Regions from separate parts of the Pantoea sp. AS142 genome, predicted to be linked through region 1. Evidence: riboswitches for the same ligand, from Rfam matches in the RefSeq annotation. Region 1 holds a riboswitch; the other holds the start of a gene.

Region 1 (4,585 bases):
ACCAAAGGCGTGACCTATTGCCCACACTGTGATGGCCCGCTGTTCAAAGGCAAGCGCACGGCAGTGATCGGCGGCGGTAACTCCGGCGTTGAAGCCGCCATCGATCTGGCGGGTATCGTTGAACACGTTACGCTGCTGGAGTTTGCCAGTGAGATGCGTGCTGACCAGGTGCTGCAGGATAAACTGCGCAGCCTGAAAAACGTTGATGTGATCCTGAACGCGCAGACCACTGAAGTGAAAGGCGACGGTACTAAAGTGACTGGCCTGCACTATATCGACCGTACGACGCAGACCACCCATGAGCTGCCGCTCGCCGGTATCTTCGTTCAGATCGGTCTGCTGCCAAATACGCCATGGCTGGAAGGCGCGGTTGAGCGCAACAAAATGGGTGAGATCATCATCGATGGTAAATGCGAAACCAGCCTGAAAGGCGTGTTCGCCGCAGGTGACTGTACCACCGTGCCGTACAAACAGATCATCATCGCCAGTGGCGAAGGGGCAAAAGCGTCACTCAGCGCTTTTGACTATCTGATTCGTAATAAATCGGCTGAATAACGTTCGCCAGCCAGACAGTAGCCCTTCAGCACCCGTGCTGAGGGGCTTTTTTTTTATTATCCTGTTAATAGCCCGCCAGCGTCATCAGCATCATCCAGATTGGCGTCGTCACTGCCGCAAACAGCGTAGAAAACAGCATACTCGCCGCCGCCGGGCCGGTAATGACATTAAATTTCTGCGACATCAGATAGACGTTAACCCCGACCGCCATCGACCCCAGCAACACCACCACTTTACTCTCCAGCGGCGGCAGACCGGTCAGCCAGGCGATTGCCCATACCGTCATCGGTTGCAGCACCAGCTTCAGCAGACACAGGGTATAGCTCTCTTTCAATCCATCCCGCACCCGATAGTGCGCCAGACTCATGCCCAGCGTTACCAGTGACAGGGGCGCCGCCAGCGAGGCCAGCATTCGCAGCGGTTCAGCGGCGAGTACCGGCAAGGGATGTTGCAGGAAACTCCATGCCGTGCCGCTGAGAATGCCGATGATCAGCGGGTTCTTCAGTACACCGATCAGGGTGCGCCACACGCCTTTCAGCGAGAAGCTGCCCTGTTTTGCCCACTCGACTGAAACGGTCAATAAGGTCCAGAGGATCAGGCTATTAAACACCAGCACCAGCGCTACCGGGGGCAGGGCCTCTGGCCCCAGCAGCACTGTGGCCACCGGGATCCCCAACATCACATTATTGGAAAAGATTCCCCCCAGCGCAAAGACCGATGCCGCCACACCATCCAGATTAAACAGTCGTGCCGCCAGCAACCGGCCCACCATAAACACCAGCAGGCAACTGCCAAAGAAGGCCAGTAACAGGCGCGCATCAACCGGCGGGCTTTGCGAAAAGGTGCTCATGACCCGAAACAACATGCAGGGTAGGGCAACATTGAACACAAAACGGTTCATCCCTTCGCTGATGCTGGCGGGCCATTTTCCGAGGCGCGTCAGGCCGTATCCCAGCAGAATCAGGATAAACAGCGGGGCTGACAGATAAATTTGATGGTTTAAGCTTTCAAACAGCAGTGGCATAGAGAGAGTCTGGTCAGACGATGATTAGTTACCAGACTAACAAATTGCTAACTAACTGTTAACTTAGCGGTGTCTGAATTGACCGTAGCTGGGACGTTAGCCCAACCAGCGGCGTGCCTGCTGGTCAGTAATATCACGGTAATAGACCCGGTGAATAATTTCGCCACAGCCTGAGCAGCGCGCGGAAATATAGGTGGAAAAATACTGTCTGCCATTGGGCGCCATGGCACCCTTGCGTTCAATAATAATATCCTGCCATCGATGGCGGTGTGGAATAAGCGCTGACAATCGCATCATACATCCTGAATAGTATGAATTTCCGTTCCAGAAGTTTTTAACCCCATGAAATATAATATTTTTTACGATGGTGCTGCGAGCAGGTTAATTATTATGGGATAACTCAGGTGGGCGCGGAAAATAATACCCGTCAGAGTAAAAAACGGGGCTACCTATTAAGAGGTAACTTGCTAACCCGCAGCATTAAGCCTCTTTTTGCACCGTCAGGCGTTGATCGGGATCATGTGAATTGTCTCATGCACAATTATTTGCCTGACTGGTGTCGCTTGCTTTCGCCGGACGGCTTGCCTATGCTGCAAACCGTAACACGACTCGGGGTGCCGCTTTCCACAGTGAAAGGGCTGAGAAAAACCCGCTGACCTGAACTGGATAATGCCAGCGTAGGGAAGTCTGATGCCTGACCGCATTCGCCTTCTTGTTCGCCGGTTGGGAGCTATGATGACACATCGATCTCAACACCTTTCTGCCGCGCACTTCGCGCCCCGTTTGCACACTTTCCGTTGTCAGTCACCGCTGGTGCATTGCATGACCAATGACGTGGTCCAGAACTTCACCGCTAACGTCTTGCTGGCACTGAATGCCTCACCGGCGATGGTGATCGATGCTGATGAAGCGGCACAGTTCAGCGGCTTTGCCGATGCCCTGCTGATTAATGTCGGCACCTTAACCCGCGAACGTCAGCAGGCGATGCAGGTTGCTATCACTGCCGCCAGGCAGGCGGGCACCCCCTGGACGCTTGATCCGGTCGCGGTCGGCGCGCTGACGCTGCGCACCGACTTTTGCCAGCAACTGCTGAGCCAGCAACCGGCGGTGATTAGGGGGAATGCTTCAGAGATTCTGGCGCTGGCACAGCAGGCCCGCGGCGGGCGCGGTGTCGATACGCTGCATCAGGCAGATGCGGCCCTTGATGCGGCACAGCAGCTTGCCATCACCTGGCGCACGCTGGTGGTAGTGACGGGTGAAGTGGACTACGCCACCGATGGTCAGCGAATTCTTACCATCAGCGGTGGCACGCCCTTAATGACGCGGGTGGTGGGCACCGGCTGCGCACTCTCGGCCGTGGTGGCCGGTTTCAGCAGTCTGCCTGGCGATCGGCTGATAAATGTCGCCACCGCCTGTCAGGTCATGGCTCGGGCAGGTGAAAAAGCGGCGTCGCAGTCAGCCGGGCCAGGCAGTTTTGCCACAACGTTTATTGATGCGCTCTGGACGCTGGAGGTGGATCATGAAACGCATTAATGCCCTGACGATTGCCGGTACCGATCCCAGCGGCGGCGCAGGCATACAGGCCGATCTCAAAACCTTTTCAGCCCTTGGGGCCTATGGCACCAGTGTGATTACCGCGCTGGTGGCACAGAACACCTGTGGCGTGCAGTCTGTTTACCGTATCACGCCTGACTTTGTGGCCGCCCAGCTCGATTCGGTGCTGAATGACGTACGTATCGACAGTGCGAAAATCGGCATGCTGTCAGAAACGGCCATTGTGGAGCAGGTTGCTGCCCGGCTGAAGCATGCGGAAATCCCGTTTGTGGTGCTGGATACGGTAATGATCGCGAAAAGTGGCGATGCGCTGCTCTCACCAGACGCCGTTGCCAGTGTGCGTGAGCTGTTATTGCCACAGGTCGCGCTGATCACGCCTAATCTGCCAGAAGCGGCGGTGTTGCTCGATTGCGCCATTGCCACAGATGAGGCTGAGATGCGCGAACAGGGGCGGGCATTGCTGGCGCTGGGCTGTCAGGCCGTGCTGATGAAGGGCGGGCACCTTCTGGCGGCGGAGAGCCCGGACTGGCTGGTCACGCATTCAGCAGAGCAGCGATTCAGCACGCGGCGCGTGAATACCCGTCATACGCATGGCACCGGCTGCACACTCTCGGCAGCCTTAGCCGCGTTGCGTCCACGCCATGTTGACTGGGCAGAGACGATTGGAGACGCTAAAAACTGGTTACAGCAGGCGCTGCTGCAGGCGGATTCCCTGGAGGTCGGGAAGGGTATCGGGCCGGTTCACCATTTTCATCAATGGTGGTAATAACGAACGCCCGCATCGACCAGCCAATCGGACGGTGCAGGCGATTAATCTTTCAGGCTCAGGGTGCTTCAAACCAGGCGCTGTTACGCTCGGCAATCGGGGTGATCGAGAAGATCATCTCCTGCAGGTGACGACGCATTGCCGCTTCGGCAGCATCGGAGTCATGGCGCTTCAGCGCGGCAAAAATCTCTTCATGCTGCTCAATCAGCTTGTCCGGCGGAGAGACTTCACTCAGCGTCAGAAATCGCACCCGGTCCATTGCCGCTTTGATATTCTCCACTGTCTCCCAGGCTAGCTTACAGTCAATGCTTTCAGCGATCAGGCGATGAAACTCATCGTCCAGGCTGAGAAAAGCCTGACTGTCATGCCGCTCAGCGGCCATGCGCTGCAGTTGCAGGTTATGCTCCAGCGCCATCAGTGCCGGATCATCAATCTCCAGCGCCGCACGGCGGACCACCGATACTTCCACCGCCTCACGGATAAAGCGGCCATCTGCCACCCGTTTAGCGGAGATTTTGCGCACGAAGGTGCCTCGCTGCGGCAATACCTGTACCAGTCCGGCTTCGGCCAGCTTGATGAACGCTTCGCGTACCGGCTGGCGCGAGACGTTGAAGCGCGCGGAGACCTCTTTTTCAGAAAGTAGCGAGCCCGGCTGAATTGCGCAGGTGACAATATCTCGGCGCAGA
Region 2 (4,585 bases), on a different contig from region 1:
GTCAGCACGCCGCCCCAGGTATCGAATATCATCACGGACTGCGCACCGGCGCGAATCTGAGCATTGAGATAGAGGATGACGCTGTCGGCCAGCTTATCCAGCATCGCGTGCAGCGTAGCGGGATCGGCATACATCATCTTCTTGATTTTGGTAAATGCCTTGCTGCTGCCGCCTTCCACCATGTAGGTGGCCAGCGTCCACGGACTGCCTGAGAAGCCAATCAGCGGCAGATCACCGTTCAGGTTTTTACGGATAGTGCGGACGGCATTCATCACATAGCCCAGCTCCATTTCTGGATCGGGCACCGGTAAACGCTCGACGTCAGCGCGACAGGTCACAGGATGAGAGAAACGCGGGCCTTCGCCGGTTTCAAAATAGAGACCCAGTCCCATCGCATCCGGAATGGTCAGGATGTCACTGAAGAGAATGGCGGCATCCAACGGATAACGGCGCAGCGGCTGGAGAGTGACTTCACAGGCCAACTCGGCGTTTTTACATAGCGACATAAAGTCACCCGCCTGGGCGCGTGTCGCTTTGTACTCCGGTAAATAGCGCCCGGCTTGTCGCATCATCCATACCGGCGTGACATCAACTGGCTGACGTAACAGGGCACGCAAATAACGATCGTTCTTCAGTTCACTCATCTCAACACTCTCTCAATAACAGGCGTGTAGTGTAGCACTTTCACACTTCGGCGCGGCACAGGGCGACGGTATCTTCAATCAGACGGCGCGCCACGGTGCCTGGCGGCGGCAACAGGGGCAGGTCATCAAAACGGAACCAGGCCGCATCCAGCAGCTCTTTGCCGTCGTGTTGCAGATCGCCGCTGGCATATTCCGCCATAAACGCGGTCATCAGCGATTGCGGAAAGGGCCACGGCTGGGAGGTGACGTAACGGACGTTTTTGACCCGGATATTGCTCTCTTCCATCACTTCGCGGGCAACGGCCTGCTCCAGCGTCTCGCCAACTTCCACAAAACCCGCCAGCACGGTGTAGACCTTGTTGCGATGGCGGGCATGATTCGCCAGCAGGATTTCATCACCACGACGGATAGCGACAATGATGCAGGGAGCGATCTGTGGATAGTAACGCTCGCGGCAGTGACTGCAGAGACAGGCAAATTCATGTTTGCTGTGGTACATCTCATGGCCGCAATAGCCGCACCAGCGATGAGACCGGTAGAATTCTGCCAGCTGCACACCGCGACCCACCAGCTGAAACAGCTCTACATCCTGATCGATCAACTGTCGTACTGAGAACATATCGGCAGAACGCGGCTCACAAATTAGCCAGACTTTTTCGCCCTGCCATTCACCGATAGTGCGGGCCTTACTGCCGGTCAAACCAAATTTTTCGGCGTTTCCGTGGGGCAAATCACCTTGTGGCAACCAAAGTTTCTGTTCATGGCTGACAATCCACCATCCAGCGTCTACGCTTGAGATTTCGTATTGCATTTATTTCGTCATCCTTAGCGTCAAAACGCACGCTGAAGCCCTGATGTTAAGTGTGTAGATAAACAACTATAACTCACATGGAGTTAGATATGCTTAACCAGTTAGACGTCCTGGCTGAACGCGTAGGTGGCAGTAATGAACTGGTCGATTCGTGGCTTGAAGCTCGTCGTCAGCTACTGGTGACCTATTATCACCTTGTCGGCCTTAAACCTAAAAAAGAGGCGCTGACGCGTCTGGATGAACAGGCTCTGGACAACTTCTGTCACAGCCTGGTCGATTATCTTTCTGCAGGTCACTTCAGTATCTATGAACGCGTCATCAGTGAAATGAGTGGCGACAGCCCGATGATCGCCGCCGCGCAGATCTATCCACCGTTGGAAGCCAACACTGAACGTCTGATGCAACTGTATGACGGTCAACTGCAACAGGCGATCGACGACGAGAACTGCATGACCTTTCAGCAGGCGCTGTCCGAAGTCGGCGAAGTGCTGGAAGCACGGTTTACGCTGGAAGATAATCTGATCCAGCTGGCATGGGATAACCAGCTTGCCACTCCGCCGGTTGCCAATGACAGCCATATCGCGCGTCCGGCTTAGCCGTCATCACTGGTAAAAGGGTTGAGATTATCTCGTCGCCCTTTTATGCTGAACAGGTTCTGAGGAGCGTACTCCAAAGAACCTTTTTTATTTTTGCTTTGAAATACAAGGTTTACGCCTGACTCTGTTGTGATCAGACGCCAGCGTAAAAACAGCTTCTTGTCGGAGTGCCCAGTTGGGCTGAGACCGTTAATTCGGGATCCGCGGAACCTGATCAGGTTAGAACCTGCGAAGGGAACAAGAGTAAATATTTTCTGTATGCCAGTACGTTTACGCTGTCTATACGGTTACTCCTTCCGAACTCCGGACAAGCATCGTTCCCCCTTAACAGGAAGATTGCTATGTCTGACCCAAAAATAACCCGTCGTGAACAACGTGCCCAGGCGCAGGAATTTATCGATTCCTTGCAAAGCGGCAGTGCATTTCCCCAGTCCCGTCGCATCTGGATTACCGGCAGCCGCGAGGATATTCGCGTTCCCATGCGCGAAATCGCGCTCAGCCCGACCCACCTCGGCGGCAGCAAAGAACAGCCTCTTTATGAGCAAAACGAAGCGGTACCGGTCTATGACACGGCGGGGGCTTATGGCGATTCCGCGGCACAGATCGATGTTCATCGTGGCCTTGAAAAGCTGCGCGCCCGCTGGATTGCTGAACGCGACGACAGCGTGCTTCTGGAACAGAACAGCTCAGACTATACCCAGCAGCGGCTGGCTGACGAGGGACTGGATCATCTGCGCTTCGATCAACTTCCGACACCGCGCCGTGCCCGCGCAGGCCACCGCGTCACGCAACTGCACTATGCCCGCCAGGGGATCATTACCCCGGAAATGGAATTTATCGCCCTGCGGGAAAATATGGGCCGGGAGCGAATCCGCAGTGAGGTGTTGCTGCAACAGCATCCAGGCCATAGTTTTGGCGCGCATCTGCCCGCCGATATCACGCCCGAGTTTGTCCGTCAGGAGGTCGCTGCCGGCCGCGCCATCATCCCTGCCAATATCAATCACCCTGAATCGGAGCCGATGATCATTGGCCGCAACTTTCTGGTTAAGGTCAACGCCAACATCGGTAACTCGGCAGTAACCTCTTCCATTGAGGAAGAAGTGGAAAAACTGGTCTGGTCGACTCGCTGGGGAGCCGATACGGTGATGGATCTCTCTACCGGCCGTTATATTCATGAAACACGCGAATGGATTTTGCGAAACAGTCCCGTGCCCATTGGTACCGTGCCGATTTATCAGGCGCTGGAAAAAGTGAATGGCGTGGCCGAGGCACTGAACTGGGAAATTTTCCGGGACACGCTACTTGAGCAGGCAGAGCAAGGCGTCGATTATTTCACGATCCATGCTGGCGTGCTGCTGCGTTATGTCCCGATGACCGCGAAGCGTCTGACCGGGATTGTGTCGCGGGGTGGATCGATCATGGCCAAATGGTGCCTGTCGCATCATCAGGAGAGCTTCCTGTATCAGCACTTCCGGGAGATCTGTGAAATCTGCGCCGCTTATGATGTTTCCCTGTCTCTGGGTGACGGCTTACGTCCGGGGTCGATTCAGGATGCCAATGATGAGGCACAGTTTGCCGAACTGCGTACCCTGGGCGAACTGACCCGCATCGCCTGGGAATATGACGTTCAGGTGATGATTGAGGGGCCGGGGCATGTCCCGATGCATATGATTCGTCGCAACATGACCGAACAGCTCGACCTGTGCGATGAAGCCCCCTTCTATACGCTTGGCCCGCTTACCACTGACATTGCACCTGGCTATGACCATTTTACCTCAGGTATCGGTGCCGCCATGATTGGCTGGTTTGGTTGCGCCATGTTGTGTTACGTCACGCCCAAAGAACATCTGGGCCTGCCGAACAAAGACGATGTGAAGCAAGGATTGATCACCTACAAAATCGCGGCGCATGCCGCCGATCTGGCGAAAGGCCATCCGGGGGCGCAGATACGTGATAACGCCATGTCCAAAGCGCGCTTTGAATTCCGCTGGGAAGATCAGTTTAACCTGGCGCTGGATCCCCATACTGCAAGGGCTATGCATGATGAAACCCTGCCGCAGGAGTCGGGCAAAGTGGCCCATTTCTGCTCAATGTGCGGTCCTAAATTCTGCTCGATGAAAATTTCCCAGGAGGTGCGCGAGTTTGCGGCACGCCAGGATGCCCGTGCCGAGCCGGTTGAAGTAGGCATGGCGCAAATGTCAGACCGTTTACGCAGCCGCGGCGATGAGTTTTATCACCCCGCCGATGCCATTAATGAGGATTAACCATGCCTGCATTTCCCGCTACCGCTCCGCGCCTGGGGCTTTATCCGGTAGTTGATAGTCCCGCGTGGATTGAACGCCTGCTGGAGACGGGCGTTCGCACGCTGCAGCTGCGCATGAAAGATCAGCCCGATGAGGTCGCCGAGCACGCCATTGCTCAGGCGATTGCACTGGGCAAACGCTTTGACGCGCGCCTGTTTATTAATGACTACTGGCAGCTGGCGATTAAGCATCACGCCTATGGCGTGCATCTGGGTCAGGAAGATCTGGATT

The links. A riboswitch is a leader RNA that binds a small molecule or an ion and turns the genes downstream of it on or off. The one in region 1 is predicted to bind thiamine pyrophosphate.
Region 2: linked by a shared signal. The riboswitch ahead of thiC (phosphomethylpyrimidine synthase ThiC) and the one ahead of thiM (hydroxyethylthiazole kinase) in region 1 are both predicted to bind thiamine pyrophosphate.

Annotation. Positions count from the first base shown of each region.
Region 1 covers NZ_JBBCMO010000002.1:394,723-399,307, forward strand. The annotation lists gene ahpF (alkyl hydroperoxide reductase subunit F) at 1-555, shown strand, start outside; gene WFO64_RS06835 (AEC family transporter) at 620-1,579, opposite strand; gene WFO64_RS06840 (hypothetical protein) at 1,676-1,873, opposite strand; TPP riboswitch at 2,180-2,280, shown strand; gene thiM (hydroxyethylthiazole kinase) at 2,315-3,112, shown strand; gene thiD (bifunctional hydroxymethylpyrimidine kinase/phosphomethylpyrimidine kinase) at 3,099-3,899, shown strand; gene WFO64_RS06855 (GntR family transcriptional regulator) at 3,958-4,585, opposite strand, start outside.
Region 2 covers NZ_JBBCMO010000018.1:6,289-10,873, forward strand. The annotation lists gene hemE (uroporphyrinogen decarboxylase) at 1-644, opposite strand, end outside; gene nudC (NAD(+) diphosphatase) at 685-1,455, opposite strand; gene rsd (sigma D regulator) at 1,545-2,051, shown strand; TPP riboswitch at 2,205-2,305, shown strand; gene thiC (phosphomethylpyrimidine synthase ThiC) at 2,393-4,315, shown strand; gene thiE (thiamine phosphate synthase) at 4,318-4,585, shown strand, end outside.